Cytobacillus luteolus: one gene and its partner. The protein of the gene in region 2 binds, or shares a complex with, the protein of the main gene of each other region. Links are inferred from orthologs where the notes say so. Each region holds a gene or a part of one and is shown on either strand. Other genes may lie near its edges.

What was found.
Region 1: the proteins of dnaA (region 2) and sirA are in contact, whole or in part, in a crystal structure (PDB 4TPS), measured with the Bacillus subtilis proteins. The link is inferred for Cytobacillus luteolus from one-to-one orthologs.

What each region holds. Positions count from the first base shown.
Region 1 is NZ_JAGGKM010000002.1:229,008-236,033, forward strand. Bases 2,525-5,227 are described here. They hold sirA (sporulation inhibitor of replication protein SirA), read right to left. Parts: upstream 4,245-5,227; coding sequence 3,804-4,244; downstream 2,525-3,803. Other genes in these bases: J2Z26_RS05995 (ABC transporter transmembrane domain-containing protein), read right to left, coding at 2,525-3,377; J2Z26_RS06000 (YneF family protein), read right to left, coding at 3,483-3,704; tkt (transketolase), read right to left, coding at 4,451-5,227. In the rest of the region: J2Z26_RS05990 (ABC transporter ATP-binding protein), read right to left, coding at 1-1,626; more of J2Z26_RS05995, read right to left, coding at 1,629-2,524; more of tkt, read right to left, coding at 5,228-6,457; J2Z26_RS06015 (DUF896 domain-containing protein), read right to left, coding at 6,641-6,871; cell division suppressor protein YneA, read right to left, coding at 6,996-7,026. UniProt on the Bacillus subtilis protein: Inhibits DNA replication initiation during sporulation, preventing overinitiation and thus enforcing diploidy; probably the main regulator of sporulation replication initiation under Spo0A control.
Region 2 is NZ_JAGGKM010000007.1:3,364-11,580, forward strand. Bases 5,374-8,217 are described here. They hold dnaA (chromosomal replication initiator protein DnaA), read right to left. Parts: upstream 7,549-8,217; coding sequence 6,199-7,548; downstream 5,374-6,198. Other genes in these bases: dnaN (DNA polymerase III subunit beta), read right to left, coding at 5,374-6,000. Outside these bases: gyrA (DNA gyrase subunit A), read right to left, coding at 1-956; gyrB (DNA topoisomerase (ATP-hydrolyzing) subunit B), read right to left, coding at 1,040-2,950; extracellular matrix regulator RemB, read right to left, coding at 3,026-3,298; DNA replication/repair protein RecF, read right to left, coding at 3,308-4,426; S4 domain-containing protein YaaA, read right to left, coding at 4,441-4,656; more of dnaN, read right to left, coding at 4,867-5,373. UniProt on the Bacillus subtilis protein: Plays an essential role in the initiation and regulation of chromosomal replication. ATP-DnaA binds to the origin of replication (oriC) to initiate formation of the DNA replication initiation complex once per cell cycle.

The DNA.
Region 1 (7,026 bases), on a different replicon or contig from region 2:
TCGATGTGCGATCGCAATGGTTGTTCTTCCTTCTCTCATTTTCCTTAGTGCAATTTGTATAGCTTCTTCTGTCTCTGTGTCAATACTAGCTGTAGCTTCATCTAATACGAGAATCTTAGGAAGCGCAGCTATCGTTCTTGCAAAAGCAATGAGCTGTCTCTGACCACTCGAGAATGTTGATCCCCGCTCAGTAACTTGATAGTCATATTGATTAGGTAGTTTCTGAATAAACGAATCTGCTTGAACAAACCTCGCCGCTTCTTCAATCTCTTCGTCCGTAATATCTTTGTTAAATAATCGTATATTTTCCTTGACTGTACCAACAAATAAAAACGGATCCTGCAAAACTAATCCAGTATGCTTCCTTAACTCATCATCTTTAAAACTCTTTATCGAATGACCGTCTAGTAAAATATCACCACGGTCAACCTCATAAAAGCGCATTAATAAATTGATAATTGAACTTTTCCCACTACCCGTATGCCCAACTAAGGCAATCGTTTCACCTTTTTTTGCACTAAACGAAATGTTTTTCAACACATCTCTCTTACCATCATATGAAAAACTTACATTCTTAAACTCAATAGTTCCAGTATCAATCTTAGGATTTTCTTTTCCAACCTTCACTGGAGCTAATTCATCATTATCCATAAGTGAAAACACACGATCAGATGCAACAATTGCTTGCTGTAATAATGAAAGTCGCATCATCATTTGGTTAATGGGTTCAAAAAATCTTTCCAAATAGTTTACAAATGCATATAGGACACCTATTTCTACGACATTATTAATCGAAGTTATTCCGAAAAAACTTAATACCAGTATTAGTGCAAGAATATAAACAAAATCAATAGCGGGTCTTAATAATAAACCATCTAGCTTGATATTTTTAATCCCAGCTTTATAATGAGCTTCATTTATTTCATCAAATTCTTTTTGGAGACGTCGTTCTTGTCTAAATACTTGAATAATTGCCATCCCTTGCAAGGACTCATTTATCTTTGCATTTAATTGACTAAGCCTCTCCCTCATATCTTGATAAAATTTTGAACTAAAATGTCGATAAGTTTTCATAATGAGAAAGATAACCGGAATCAGAAATAAACAAAAGAATGCTAATTTAACATTCAAGATAAACATTGCAATAAATACACCTATTAACAACACAGCATTTTGCACGAAGGTTGCTATTACACTTATAAACATATCTTTTATTGCTTCTGTATCATTTGTTACTCTAGAAACAATGCTGCCTCCTGGTGTTTTATCAAAAAACTTTAAGCCCAATGCATGAACCTTAGTAAAGACATCAATCCGTAAATCCTGAATAATGTTTAATGATATTTCGTGAAATTTTACTAACTGAAAATAGTTAACAATAACCTTAATAAAATGGACAAGGATATATGAAACACCCAATATAATTAGTGGTTGTGCCTCTATATTTCTTGGAGTTAAGTAATCATCTATAAAAACCTTCACGAATATAGGCCCTATTATCTCACCTATCGTTCCTATTAATAAAAGTGTAAACGCAATGAAAAACTCTTTCTTATATTTCTTTGTATAGGAAAGAAGTCGAAAAAGCACTTGTCGTTGTTGTTTTGAAGTTAATGTTTTATTCATGATCACATACCTCCATGTTCTACAAGTGCTTCTAATTGTTGACGATGATACATTTCTTTATACCATCCTTGTTCATTCATTAATTCATCATGTGTGCCCTTTTGAACAATTCTACCATCTTCTAATACAACTATTACATTTGCATGCGCAATAGCACTTAAACGATGAGATGTGATAATAGTTGTTTTACCCTCTCTCGTTTGTTTTAGGGCAGATAATATCATTTCTTCTGTTTTTGCATCAACTGCTGACAATGAATCGTCTAGTATCAAAACCTCTGGATTTACTATAAGTGCTCTAGCGATGGATATACGCTGTTTTTGTCCACCTGAAAGAGAAACACCTCTTTCTCCTACCATTGTCTCGTAACCTTCTGTAAAACTGACGATATCCTCATGGATTGAAGCAAGTTCTGCTGCCTGTATTATCTCTTGGTAGGTTGCATTTGGTTTAGCAAAAGCTATATTATCAGCAATTGTTGCAGAAAATAAGAAGTGATCTTGTGGGACATAACCGATTCCTTTTCTTAATGCTTCTAATGAATAAGTAGAAATTGAATGCTTACCAAATGTTATTTCTCCTTTATACCCTTCGAACTCTCTAATTAATAGTTTAAGCAGTGTTGTCTTTCCTGCACCTGTCTTACCAACAATCCCTAATGTCTCACCCTGTCTTAACGTTATTTGTATATCATTTAAGGTGATCTGTTCGTCCGAAAAAGCAAATTCCTTGATAGCATAGATAATATTACCGGAAGGTTGTTCATTCAATACTTCTTCACTATCTTTAATATCTACCTTCTCATTTAAAAGGCTAGAAACACGATCATAGGAGGCTCTCCCACGTTCAACAATATTAAACAGCCATCCGAAAGCTAACATTGGCCATATTAATAAACCCAAATATGTTGTAAACGAAATAAGTTGGCCTAATGTCATTTCATCAGTAAGTACAAAATAAGAACCAAAGGAAACTGCAAGGAAAAAAGAGAACCCCACAATCAATGAAATTGTCGGATCGAATAAGGCATCAATTTTAGCTACTTTCATATTCTTTCTAACAACTTCAGCGGATTCCTCACGAAAAGAATCAACATCATCCTGCTCATATCCAAACGTTTTTAACACTTTGATACCACTTACGCTTTCCTGAACTTTATCATTTAAAGATGAAAAAGCCTCCTGAGCCTTATGAAATCGTTTATGTAACAATGTACCATACCAACTTGTAGATAGTGCCATTAATGGCATTGGAATTAAACTAATGAGTGTAAGCTTCCAACTAATCGTTGCAGCCATCATAATTAATACAAATCCACCAGTAACTAAAGAATCGACCAAGGTCAGTACACCTGCACCCGCTGTCTGCTGAACAGCTTGAATATCGTTGGTCGAATGGGCCATAAGATCACCAATTCTACGCCTTTGGTAGAAGGATTGAGACATCTTAGTGAAGTGGCTATATAATTTTTCTCTTAACAATCGAGCTAACCTAACTGAAGCCCCAAATAGCATAATTCTCCAAAAAAATCGAACGATATAAACAGTAGTTGCTACAACCAACAATAGTCCAAGCCAGTTAGTAAGAATCTTCGTTGTTAACTGACCTTCAACAATTAAGTCTACGACCTTCCCAATGACAAATGGAGGGACTAGCTCTAATAAAGCTACGACACACAATAAAGAAATTCCTATCAAGTACGATTTCTTTTCTTGTTTAAAAAACCACATTAAATCTTTAAAAACTCGCATAAACTTTCCCCCACAACAACTTTTAAACGCTTAAATAGTTTATCAAATATTTAGAAAACAAGAAAGAAAAAAATAAAGACACTCAGTGACGAGTGCCTGTCCATCTTACTTATCCATTTGACCGTTCATTGCTTTTAGCATTTGATTGATTTTCTTTTGCGATGGTTTCATTCCCATTTGCATCATCATTACCTTAAGCATTTGCTCATTGATCGGTGGATTTTTCTTTAAGTAGTTCATCATGTATTTACGTGCAATGAAAAATCCTAGGGCTACCCCAGCAAGAAGTGCTAGAATACCTACTAGAATCGGTACCCAAATACCCATATTTCTTCCTCCTTCATGTTGTCTACATTACAGTGTACTAGACCAAGTGTAATTATACAATATTTGTTTACTAATTTCTCTATATTTTATAACATGTTTTCACACAAATTTTCTTTCTTTAATAGGGTTTAACCAACCATGGCGTTGTAATGTGAAATCCATCGCCAAAAAGCAGGAGTCATACTTTCTTAATACTTCAAAGAAAATGGTTTCAGCTTCATAACTGCCAGATGACTCTAGCAAAAGATATCGGTCATGTACTACTAGTCTCGCCTCACTATTGTTACTATTTATCATCAGTTTATGTACATTTCGCTCATTCAGGTAATCTGTTCGTTTTCTTAAAAGGCTATCAATACATTGGTGGATATGTAAAGTAGGAATTGGTCTAGTCACATAGTCGATTTGCTTTCGTAATTGAGCCTTATGTTTATTTTCAGCATTTTCACATTCACGGAAAAGTTCATAAATTTTCGTTTCACGACCGAAATAATGACTAGCAATTTCCTCTTCTATCAAATAAATATGATATCGTCGCATTCCCATCGCTCCCCGGTAATGTATAGTACTTCCATTATACAGGACAAGAAAAATTGATATTGTCTGAAAATGGAGAAAATATAGCACTACTTTTGTCGAAAACACCCGAAAGCGAAAGAAGTGCCAACTATTTACTCTATCATCAAGGTCCGTTTGATTTAAACATGCTTAATGTAAGTAATAATTGGCACTTTTTAAAGGAAATCCTATTTATTTAAAATTTTTCTCATTCGTGCTACAACATTCTGCACTGAGAATCCATACTCTTCCATAATTTTCGGTCCAGGAGCGGAAGCGCCAAAGTCATTAATTGCCAGCACTTCCCCCTCATCACCAGTATACTTTTCCCAGCCAAGCGATGATGCCATTTCAATTCCAAGACGTTTTTTAACTGACTTAGGTATTACTGAGTCTTTATATTCTTGAGTTTGTTGTTCAAAACGATCCCATGAAGGCATACTTACAACTGATACGTGAATTCCCTGGCCTGCTAGTTCTTGTTGAGCGCTGACCGCAAGATTTACCTCAGAACCAGAAGCGAGTAAAATCCCTTCAGGGTTATTATTTTGTGCCTCTGAAACAACATAAGCACCTTTTTTAACACCCTCATAGGCCTTTTCCCTTGTACCAGGAAGTGTCGGCAAATTTTGACGCGTTAGGACTAGTACGGTTGGCTTATCCGTTGACTCCACAGCTAATCTCCAAGCAGCAACTGTTTCATTACCATCTGCTGGACGAATAACTCCAAGGTGTGGCATTGCACGCAATGAAGGAAGCTGCTCAATAGGCTCATGAGTAGGTCCATCTTCTCCAACTGCAATGCTGTCATGTGTGAATACATAAGTAACCGGAAGTTTCATTAAAGCAGCCAATCGAATAGCAGGTCGTAAGTAATCAGAGAATACGAAGAATGTACCTCCATAAACTTTCACCCCACCATGTAGTGCCATTCCGTTAAGAGCAGCACCCATCGCAAACTCACGAACACCAAACCAAATGTTACGGCCACTATAATCTTCTGGAGTGAAATCATTTGCACCTTTAATCATTGTGTTGTTAGATCCAGCAAGGTCTGCTGATCCCCCAAAGAATTGTGGAACATGATTGGCGATAGCATTTAATGCTTCACCAGAGGATGCACGCGAAGCAAGGCTCTTTCCTACCTCATAAGTGGGTAATTGAGTTTCCCAGCCTTCTGGTAGTTTTCCGGAAATCGCTGCATCTAATTGATTACCTAGCTCGGGATATTTTTCTTTATACTGAGAGAACAATTGATTCCATTCTTGTTCTTTCTTTTTACCTGGCTCAAGGATTGTTGAATGGAAATGTGAGTAAACCTCTTCAGGAACATGAAAATCATTATCAAAAGTCCAATTGTAGGTTTCTTTGGTAAGTTTTGTCTCATCTACTCCTAAAGGTGCGCCATGAACTCCTGATGTACCAGCTCTGTTTGGCGATCCGTATCCAATTGTAGTCTTAACTTCAATTAAAGTAGGACGGGATAGATCCCCTTTTGCCTCTTCAATTGCCCTTGAAATCTCCTCAATACTATTTCCATCTTCTACACGGATATATTGCCAGCCATATGAATCAAAACGCTTCTGAACACTCTCTGAGAATGAGCGATCTAAATCCCCATCCAAAGAGATGTCATTTGAATCATATAAAACAACTAATTTTCCTAATTTCAGGTGGCCAGCTAGTGACGCAGCCTCAGCAGAAACACCTTCCATTAAATCACCATCACCACAAATACTATATGTAAAATGATCAACTACTTCAAAACTTTCTTTATTATAGGTTTTAGCCAAGTGACGTTCTGCCATCGCCATACCAACCGCCATCGCAATACCTTGTCCAAGTGGACCAGTTGTTGCATCTACTCCAGGGGTATGACCAAATTCAGGATGTCCAGGCGTTTTACTACCCCATTGTCTGAATCCTTTTAAATCGTCAATCGAAAGCTCATATCCACTTAAGTGTAATAAACTATAAAGTAACATTGAACCATGGCCAGCAGATAATACAAATCGGTCACGATTAAACCATTCAGGGTTGCTTGGACTAATGTTCATGTGTTGTGTCCATAGTGAATATGCCATAGGCGCGGCACCCATCGGCATTCCCGGATGACCTGAATTTGCCTTTTCAATCGCGTCAATTGATAGTGTACGAATCGAACCAATTGCCAAATCTTCAATAGTATGTGTCATTTGTAACGTTCATCCTTTCTAATAAAACCTCTATGTATACTCTACTATCATATATTGACGAAGAAAAATGCACAACTCTTCTTCACTGAATTGTCAAGATTTAATTTCATCGCCAATATGAGTAGTATGCACAATAAATAAGAATACATAGCATAATACCTATGTATTCTTCCAATAAATAATTTAATTTAATCGTTGATTTTTACTCTTTTTTAGCTTTTCAGGAGTAACGTCTGTACCAGTTGGATCAACAATTTTTACGGTATGAAGAGTATCTGTCATTGAATTTCTAAAGGTTTGTATATATTCTTTACGTAATCCTTGCTGCTCAACCACTTCTTCAGGAGTTAAGCCTTCATTTTTTGATTTTTTTGAAAGCTCATTAATTCGAGCAATTTTTTCTTTTGATAGCATGTTGAAAACCCCTCTTAGAACATTTATGGATAGTTTCCATCTTACTAAAGTAAGGTGGGGTTTACAAGCTATCAGACTTATAGAATTCTTTTGCCCTCAAATTTTAACTATACTTTGTAATAGCTTATTCACTTGCATATGTATGAAGTTTATCA
Region 2 (8,217 bases):
TTGTTTAAAAGCACATTTGCATTTGCATCTTTTCGAACCTCAATAACCATACGCATTCCATTTCGGTCTGATTCATCACGAAGGTCAGTAATCCCTTCGATTTTTTTATCACGAACTAATTCTGCGATTTTCTCAATTAACTTTGCTTTGTTAACTTGGTATGGAAGTTCTCTAACGATAATTACTTCTTTACCATTGCTTTTCGTCTCTATTTCAACCTTTGCACGGATCGTTATTGATCCACGCCCAGTTTCATAGGCTTTACGGATACCGCTTCTTCCTAAGATTTGACCTCCAGTAGGGAAATCAGGACCCGGAATAATTTCCATTAATTCGGAAATAGTAATATCAGAATCTCTACTAACAGCTAGTACACCATCAATCACTTCTCCTAGTTGATGTGGTGGAATATTCGTAGCCATTCCAACAGCAATACCTGCTGCACCATTTACTAGCAAGTTAGGAAACCTTGCAGGAAGTACCACAGGTTCTCTTTCTGAACCATCATAGTTGTCTCTATAGTCGATTGTATCTTTATTAATATCTCTAATAAGTTCCATCGATATTTTAGACATACGTGCTTCTGTATAACGCATAGCTGCAGCAGGATCTCCATCTACGGAACCAAAGTTTCCATGACCTTCAACGAGCATATAACGGAAGTTGAAATCTTGCGCCATACGTACCATGGAATCATATACAGCCGTGTCACCATGTGGATGATACTTACCAATTACTTCACCAACAATACGTGCTGACTTTTTAAAGGCTTTATCAGATGTCATTCCTAAGTCATTCATCGCATATAGAATACGACGATGTACTGGTTTTAAACCATCACGTACATCAGGAAGGGCACGAGATACTATAACACTCATTGCATAGTCTAAAAATGAAGTCCTCATTTCATGACTTATATTTATTTCTTTTACTTGGGGATTTTGCGTTTCAGACATGTTAGACCTCCCTTATTTAGGGTACAGAATTTATTGTTCGATTTATGTAAAAGACAGGATAGAGTTTCTATCCTGCAAAACATTTAGATATCTAAGTTTTTAACGTATTTAGCATTTTCTTCAATGAAATTACGTCTTGGTTCTACTTTATCGCCCATTAATATATCAAACGTTTCATCTGCTTCCATTGCATCCTGCAGATTAACTTGAAGAAGTGTTCTTGTAGCTGGATCCATTGTCGTTTCCCAAAGCTGACCTGGATTCATCTCTCCAAGACCTTTGTAACGCTGAATACCAGGTTTAGGTGTAGCAGGGAAGTCGGCTAAAAGTTCTTCTAATTGTTTTTCATTATAGGCATATTCAACTCGTTTACCCGCTTGAATCTTATATAAAGGCGGCTGAGCAATATAGATATAGCCCTGTTCTATAATTTTTCTCATATAACGGTAGAAGAAAGTTAGTATCAGTGTTCGAATATGTGCTCCGTCAACATCCGCATCCGTCATAATAACGATTTTGTGATATCTTGCCTTTGCAATATCAAAGTCCTCACCAATTCCAGTACCTAACGCTGTAATAATTGTACGAATCTCATTGTTTGATAAGATTTTGTCTAAACGTGCTTTCTCTACATTAAGAATTTTTCCTCTTAAAGGTAAGATTGCTTGGAAATGACGGTCACGTCCTTGCTTCGCTGAACCACCTGCAGAGTCACCCTCTACCACATATATTTCACTAATGGCAGGATCTTTTGAAGAGCAATCTGCTAGTTTACCCGGAAGACTTGAGATTTCAAGCGCACTTTTTCTTCTAGTTAATTCACGTGCTTTTTTCGCTGCTAACCTTGCACGTGCAGCCATGACCCCTTTTTCAACAATCTTTCTAGCAACAGAAGGGTTTTCTAGTAGAAACGCTTCAAATTTATCAGAGAAGACAGCTTCAGTGATTGTTCTAGCTTCACTATTTCCTAATTTTGTTTTCGTTTGACCTTCAAATTGTGGGTCAGGATGTTTTATAGAAATGATGGCTGTTAATCCTTCACGAACATCATCTCCGCTAAGATTTGCATCATTTTCTTTAAAAATATTGCTTTTTCTTGCATAGTCATTAATGATTCGTGTTAGTGCTGTTTTAAAACCTGATTCGTGAGTTCCACCCTCATGTGTATGGATATTATTTGCATAAGAATATATATTACTAGTGTAGCTATCGTTATATTGTAAAGCTACCTCTACAACAATTCCCTCACGCTCACCTTCAACGAATACTGGTTCTTCGTGAATCACTTCTTTTGTGCGGTTTAAATGCTCTACATAAGATTTAATTCCGCCTTCATAGAAATATTCTTTTAGCTTTTTTTCTTCTCTTTTATCTTCAATGGTTATTTTTACACCACGAGTTAAGAATGCAAGTTCTCTAAGTCTATTTGCTAATATATCAAATTCGTATACAAGTGTTTCAGTAAAGATTTCACTATCTGGAACAAAGTTAATTGTTGTACCTGTACGGTCTGTTTCCCCAATGACTTGTAAATCTCCTACCGGTACTCCACGTTCAAACTTTTGATAATGAACCTTACCATCACGATAAACATGAACCTCTAAAGATGTTGATAGAGCATTTACAACGGATGCACCTACACCATGTAGACCTCCAGAAACCTTGTAACCACCACCATCAAATTTTCCACCAGCATGAAGTACAGTCAAAATTACCTCAACAGCTGGTCTTCCCATTTTTTCATGTATCCCAACAGGAATACCACGGCCGTTATCTTTAACTGTAATGCTGTTGTCTTCTTCAATGTATACATTAACCTCATCACAATGACCAGCCAATGCCTCATCAATACTATTATCTACAATTTCCCAAACAAGATGGTGAAGTCCTTTGCTACTAGTTGAACCGATATACATTCCAGGGCGTTTACGAACAGCCTCTAAGCCTTCTAGGACTTGTATCTGATTTTCATCGTATGCTGGTTGTTGATTCATTTCTTTTTGATCCATTGCCACTTATACCACCCACACTTTCATTTGACAAAACCTATTCCAATTAAAAAAGTTATCTTACTCTGCTAATTCTTCTTCAAAAACCTTCTCTAGCTCATTGACATGCTGTGCACGTTTCTTTAACGTGCTAGTAGACAGTGGTGAAAAGTAAATCTTATCAGCAGTAATTACTACTGATTTCGTATCACCATTGGCTAGTTCGACAATTTGGTGTTTCTGTATATCTAAAAATTCATTTACGATAGATGAAGATTTTAATAATTGCCTATCCAATATCGTAATGACATCACACGATCGAACGATGACATTTTCCCCTAAGTGAATGAACAATTCATCACCTCATTTTAGCTTTGTCATTTCACCAGCCGTTACTGTAAAAGTTGCTGCTTGCTTCAATGTTTCATGGTTTATCCCTTCAACACTGGTAGTCGTAACAAAGGTTTGAACTTTCCCCTGTATTGTGTTGAGTAGATGCGATTGTCTATAATCATCCAACTCAGATAGTACATCATCTAGAAGAAGAATTGGATATTCGCCAATCTCAGAATAAATCAATTCAATTTCTGCAAGTTTTAAAGATAGTGCTGTTGTACGTTGTTGTCCTTGTGATCCATATGTCTGAACATCTTTACCGTTCACATTAAAAGCTAAATCATCCCGGTGTGGACCCGCTAACGTAATTCCTCTGTCTAGTTCTCTATCTCTTATTTTAGCAAACTTTTCTTCATATGCTTCTATTATTTTCGACAATTGTCCTTCTTCTGATACCTCTACTGAGGGTTTATACATAATTTCTAGTGTTTCTAGGCCTCTACTAATGCCATTATGGATAGGCTCAGCCCATTTTTGTAACAATCTTAAGAATTCAAAGCGCTTTGTAACTATTTTTACAGCTACTTCGATCAACTGTTCTGTTAGTACATCTAACATCGTTTGATCAGTTTGTCGCTTCATCTGAAGTAATTTTAAATATTGGTTTCGTTGCCCAAGAATTTTTTGAAATTGGCTAAGGTCATGAAGATAAACCGGTGACACTTGGCCAATTTCCATATCGATAAATCGTCGCCTTACCTGAGGACTACCTTTAACTAGGTTAAGGTCCTCAGGAGCAAACATGACAACGTTCATGCTGCCGACGTATTGACTTAGTTTCTTTTGCTCTAAATGATTGCTTTTTGCCTTTTTGCCTTTTTTGGAGACAACAAGCTGTAATGATAGAGGACTCATGCGTTTGTGAATCCTACCTTCTATTTTAGCATACTCTTGCTCCCAGCGAATGAGATCTTTGTCATTGGATGTCCTGTGAGACTTAGCCATAGCAAGAACATAAATAGATTCCATTACATTTGTTTTTCCTTGGGCATTTTCACCAAGAATAACATTGACCTTGTCTTCGAATTCAGCTTCTAGCTTCGGGTAATTTCGATAGTTTGTTAATTGTAACTCTTTAATATACAAAGGGGTTCACCCACTTATGCTTTCACAATAAAAGTACCAAATCCTGGTATATCTATAATATCATTATTTCTAAGTTTTTTTCCGCGTCGATTCTCAGGTTCTCCGTTTACATATATTTCATGCTCACTCAGAAACCATTTTGCCATTCCACCGGTCTGGATTATTTCAGCTAATTTTAAAAATTGACCTAAAGGAATATACTCTGTAGAAATTTCGATTTCTTTTGCCATTAAATCGCCTACTTTCATTTCTTTTGGTTCGGTCACAATGACAGATAGCGTTACTTTCGGTCTTACTAGCTCGTGCTCTAGATTATTTTTTCCGTAAACTAGATTAACTATCACTATTTCTATTTTACTAAATAATCATGCTATAGAAAAGAAAGCTACTAGGTTTTATTTTCTTTTCCTAGTAGCTTAAGTTATTAAAAATTAAATGGCTTAAAAAGTTCGAACTGGAAGTATTAAGTGTAATACAGAGTCATTATCGATTGAACGTAGTAAAAATGGTCTCATCGCACCAGTAAAACTTACTTTAATCTCTGTACTATCAAGGGCTTTTAAAGCATCAATCATATATTTAGCACTGAAGGATATTTTTAATTCTTCTCCTTCAATCGATTGGCTTTGAATTTCTTCAATTACTTTTCCGATTTCCGGTGTATTCGAAGACACTTCAATAACTCCTTCAGGTAACGTTGATAGTTTTACAACATTATTTTTACCTTCACCTAATAAAGAAGCTCGGTCAATTGACTGAAGTAGATCTTTTGTTGTAATGACAACATCTGTCTTACTTTCATTTGGAATTAGTCTTGATGTATCTGGATAATTCCCATCAAGTAAGCGTGAGAAGAATAGTAAATGCTTTGTTTTAAATAGTACTTGGTTTTCTGTAATAACAATGTCTACTAATTCATTTGTGTCATCTAGTATTTTACTTAATTCATTTAAACTTTTCCCAGGAATAACCACATTATAAGTATCTTGATTCTCCATTTCGATACTTGCTTTTCTCATAGCTAAACGGTGGCTATCTGTTGCAGTACAGTGTAATTGTCCACTTTCAACCTTCCAGTTTACACCTGTCAAGATAGGGCGTGTTTCTGAGACGGACACTGCGAATACCGTTTGACGAATCATATTTTTTAATAGATCTGTCGGTATACGGAACATATTCTCTTCTTCAACCTGTGGTAGGTGAGGGTATTCTTCTGCGTCTAAACCATTAAGGTTAAACTCAGCTTTTCCTGAGCGTATCACTGTTGAAAGGTGATTTTGCACTTCGATTTCTACTGTATCTTTAGGAAGTTTCTTTACGATCTCACTGAAAAAACGTGCTTGTAACACAATGCTTCCAGGCTGCCTTATTTCTACAATTTCACTTCCTGCTTCTTCTGCTGGAATAAAAGATTCAATGGATATATCTGAATCACTACCAGTAAGTGTCACACCTTCAGTTGTAGCAACTATTTTAATTCCTGTAAGGATTGGAATTGTTGTTCTAGATGAGACTGCTTTCATTACATCTTGAACACTTTGTACTAGATAGTCTTTTTGAATAATAAATTTCATAAAAAAAATCCTCCTTAACCGGTCTAAAAAACGCGTAGCTGAATATATATATTTTTTTAATAAAATAGTAGAAGTAATAGTAGGGCTTGTGGAAATGTGGATAACCCTCACTTTTCAAAGGAAACACAGCCTATCCACATGTGGACAGACTGTGTGTAAATAAACTCAAGTTATACACATTATCCAAGAAAAAAATAATTAGCCTTTTAACTGAGTATGAATTTCTTTTACTTGTTTTTGAAGTAGGGCATCACTTTCAATTAACTTCGATATCTTTTCATGAGCATGAATAACAGTAGTATGGTCTCGTCCACCAAATTCATCCCCAATTTTAGGCAATGAAAAGTCGGTTAACTCCCTGGCAAGATACATAGCAACTTGTCTAGGGAAAGCGACTGATTTTGTACGTTTTTTCGCCTTGAAATCTTCGAGTTTTATATTAAAATGCTGTCCTACCGTTTTTTGAATTTCAAAGATTGTAATAGCTTTTGGTTTAGAGTTTGGTATGATATCCCGCAATGCTTCTGCTGCTAAATCAGCATTTATATCTTTATTAATAAGAGATGAATAAGCAACAACACGAATAAGTGCACCTTCAAGTTCACGGATATTTGTATCAATTTGATTAGCAATGTAGAGCATCACTTCATTAGGGATATCTAAACCTTCTGCTTTCGCTTTTTTACGTAAAATGGCAATCCTTGTTTCCAAGTCAGGAGGTGTTATATCAGTAATTAAGCCCCATTCAAACCTAGAGCGAAGTCGATCTTCTAGAGTAGGAATTTCCTTAGGAGGTCTATCACTTGAAATAACAATTTGTTTACTTTCTTCATGGAGTGTATTAAAAGTATGGAAAAATTCCTCTTGTGTTTGTTCTTTTCCTGCTAGAAATTGAATATCATCTATAAGTAAAACATCCACACTTCTATACTTGTTTCGGAAATCGACAGCTTTATTGTCTCTGATTGAGTTAATGAATTCATTTGTAAACTTTTCAGATGACAAGTAGACAACCTTAGCATTCGGATTATGGTCTATCACGTAATGTCCAATTGCATGCATAAGGTGAGTTTTACCTAGTCCAACACCACCATAGATAAAAAGTGGATTATAAGCTTTGGCTGGCGCTTCAGCTACAGCAAGGGAAGCTGCATGAGCAAATCGGTTACCTGAACCTATAACAAATGTATCAAACGTATATTTTGGATTTAACATATTTTGTGGTAATTCAGTAGGTTCATCATCTTGTTTAGATACTTTTTTGACAGGTGATTTAAGTTCAAATTCTTCTTCTAACTGATTCTGGGGAATAATAAATTTAATATTTAACTCAGCACCAGTTAAATCATAGATTGTTTCTGCAATCAGATGTAAGTATCTTGATTCAAGCCAATCTCTAGCAAACTCATTTGGAGCAGTGATCGTTAGTGTATCAGACTGTAGTGAATGAGCTTTTGTTGATTTAAGCCAGGTTTCAAAGCTGGGTTTACTAAGTTTTTTTTCAATCTCACTAAGAGCTTTCGTCCATAAATCAGAGATGTTTTCCAATTATTTTTCCCTCCTTTTACTCAGAATGGTGTCTGTATTAGACGGTTGTATAGGTTTTGTACAAGCGTATTCACTGGATGAATAACGAGTTATAAAAATACATTTGCCGATAATTGTGAATAACTATTTATTATAGAAGAAAAGTATCTTTTCGACAAAATTCACTTTTTGTGGACAAGTATTTATCCACCTTGTGAAAAAAGTGTCCACAAGTTATCCACATCTGTGGATAAGGATAAATACAGGAGTAATTTATAAAGTGTGAAAACACAAATATAATATCAAATATTTCCTTACTAGGCAATGGTTTTTAGAAACTTATCCACAATCACTACACCTTGTGGAAAAAAAATGTCCACAACACAAGATGATGTGTGAAGGTTGTCGATAACTGTTGTGGATAGAAAAAAATGTCGAAAAAAGTATCCACAGAAGCGGGAAGAAAGATTTACCTGATGTGTTATGAGTATGTTTTGTGTAAAGTTATAGAGGTTACTTTTTTCACATCAATCTTTGATTGGGGATCTTATATAACTATAGTTGTTAGTCATATAAATTAGTTTATGCGCCCTAAAATGGTGAAACAGCCAAACCGATGTCACATAAATTAGTTTATGAGCCCTCCAAATGGTGAAATAGCCAAACTGAGGTCACATAAATCAATTTATG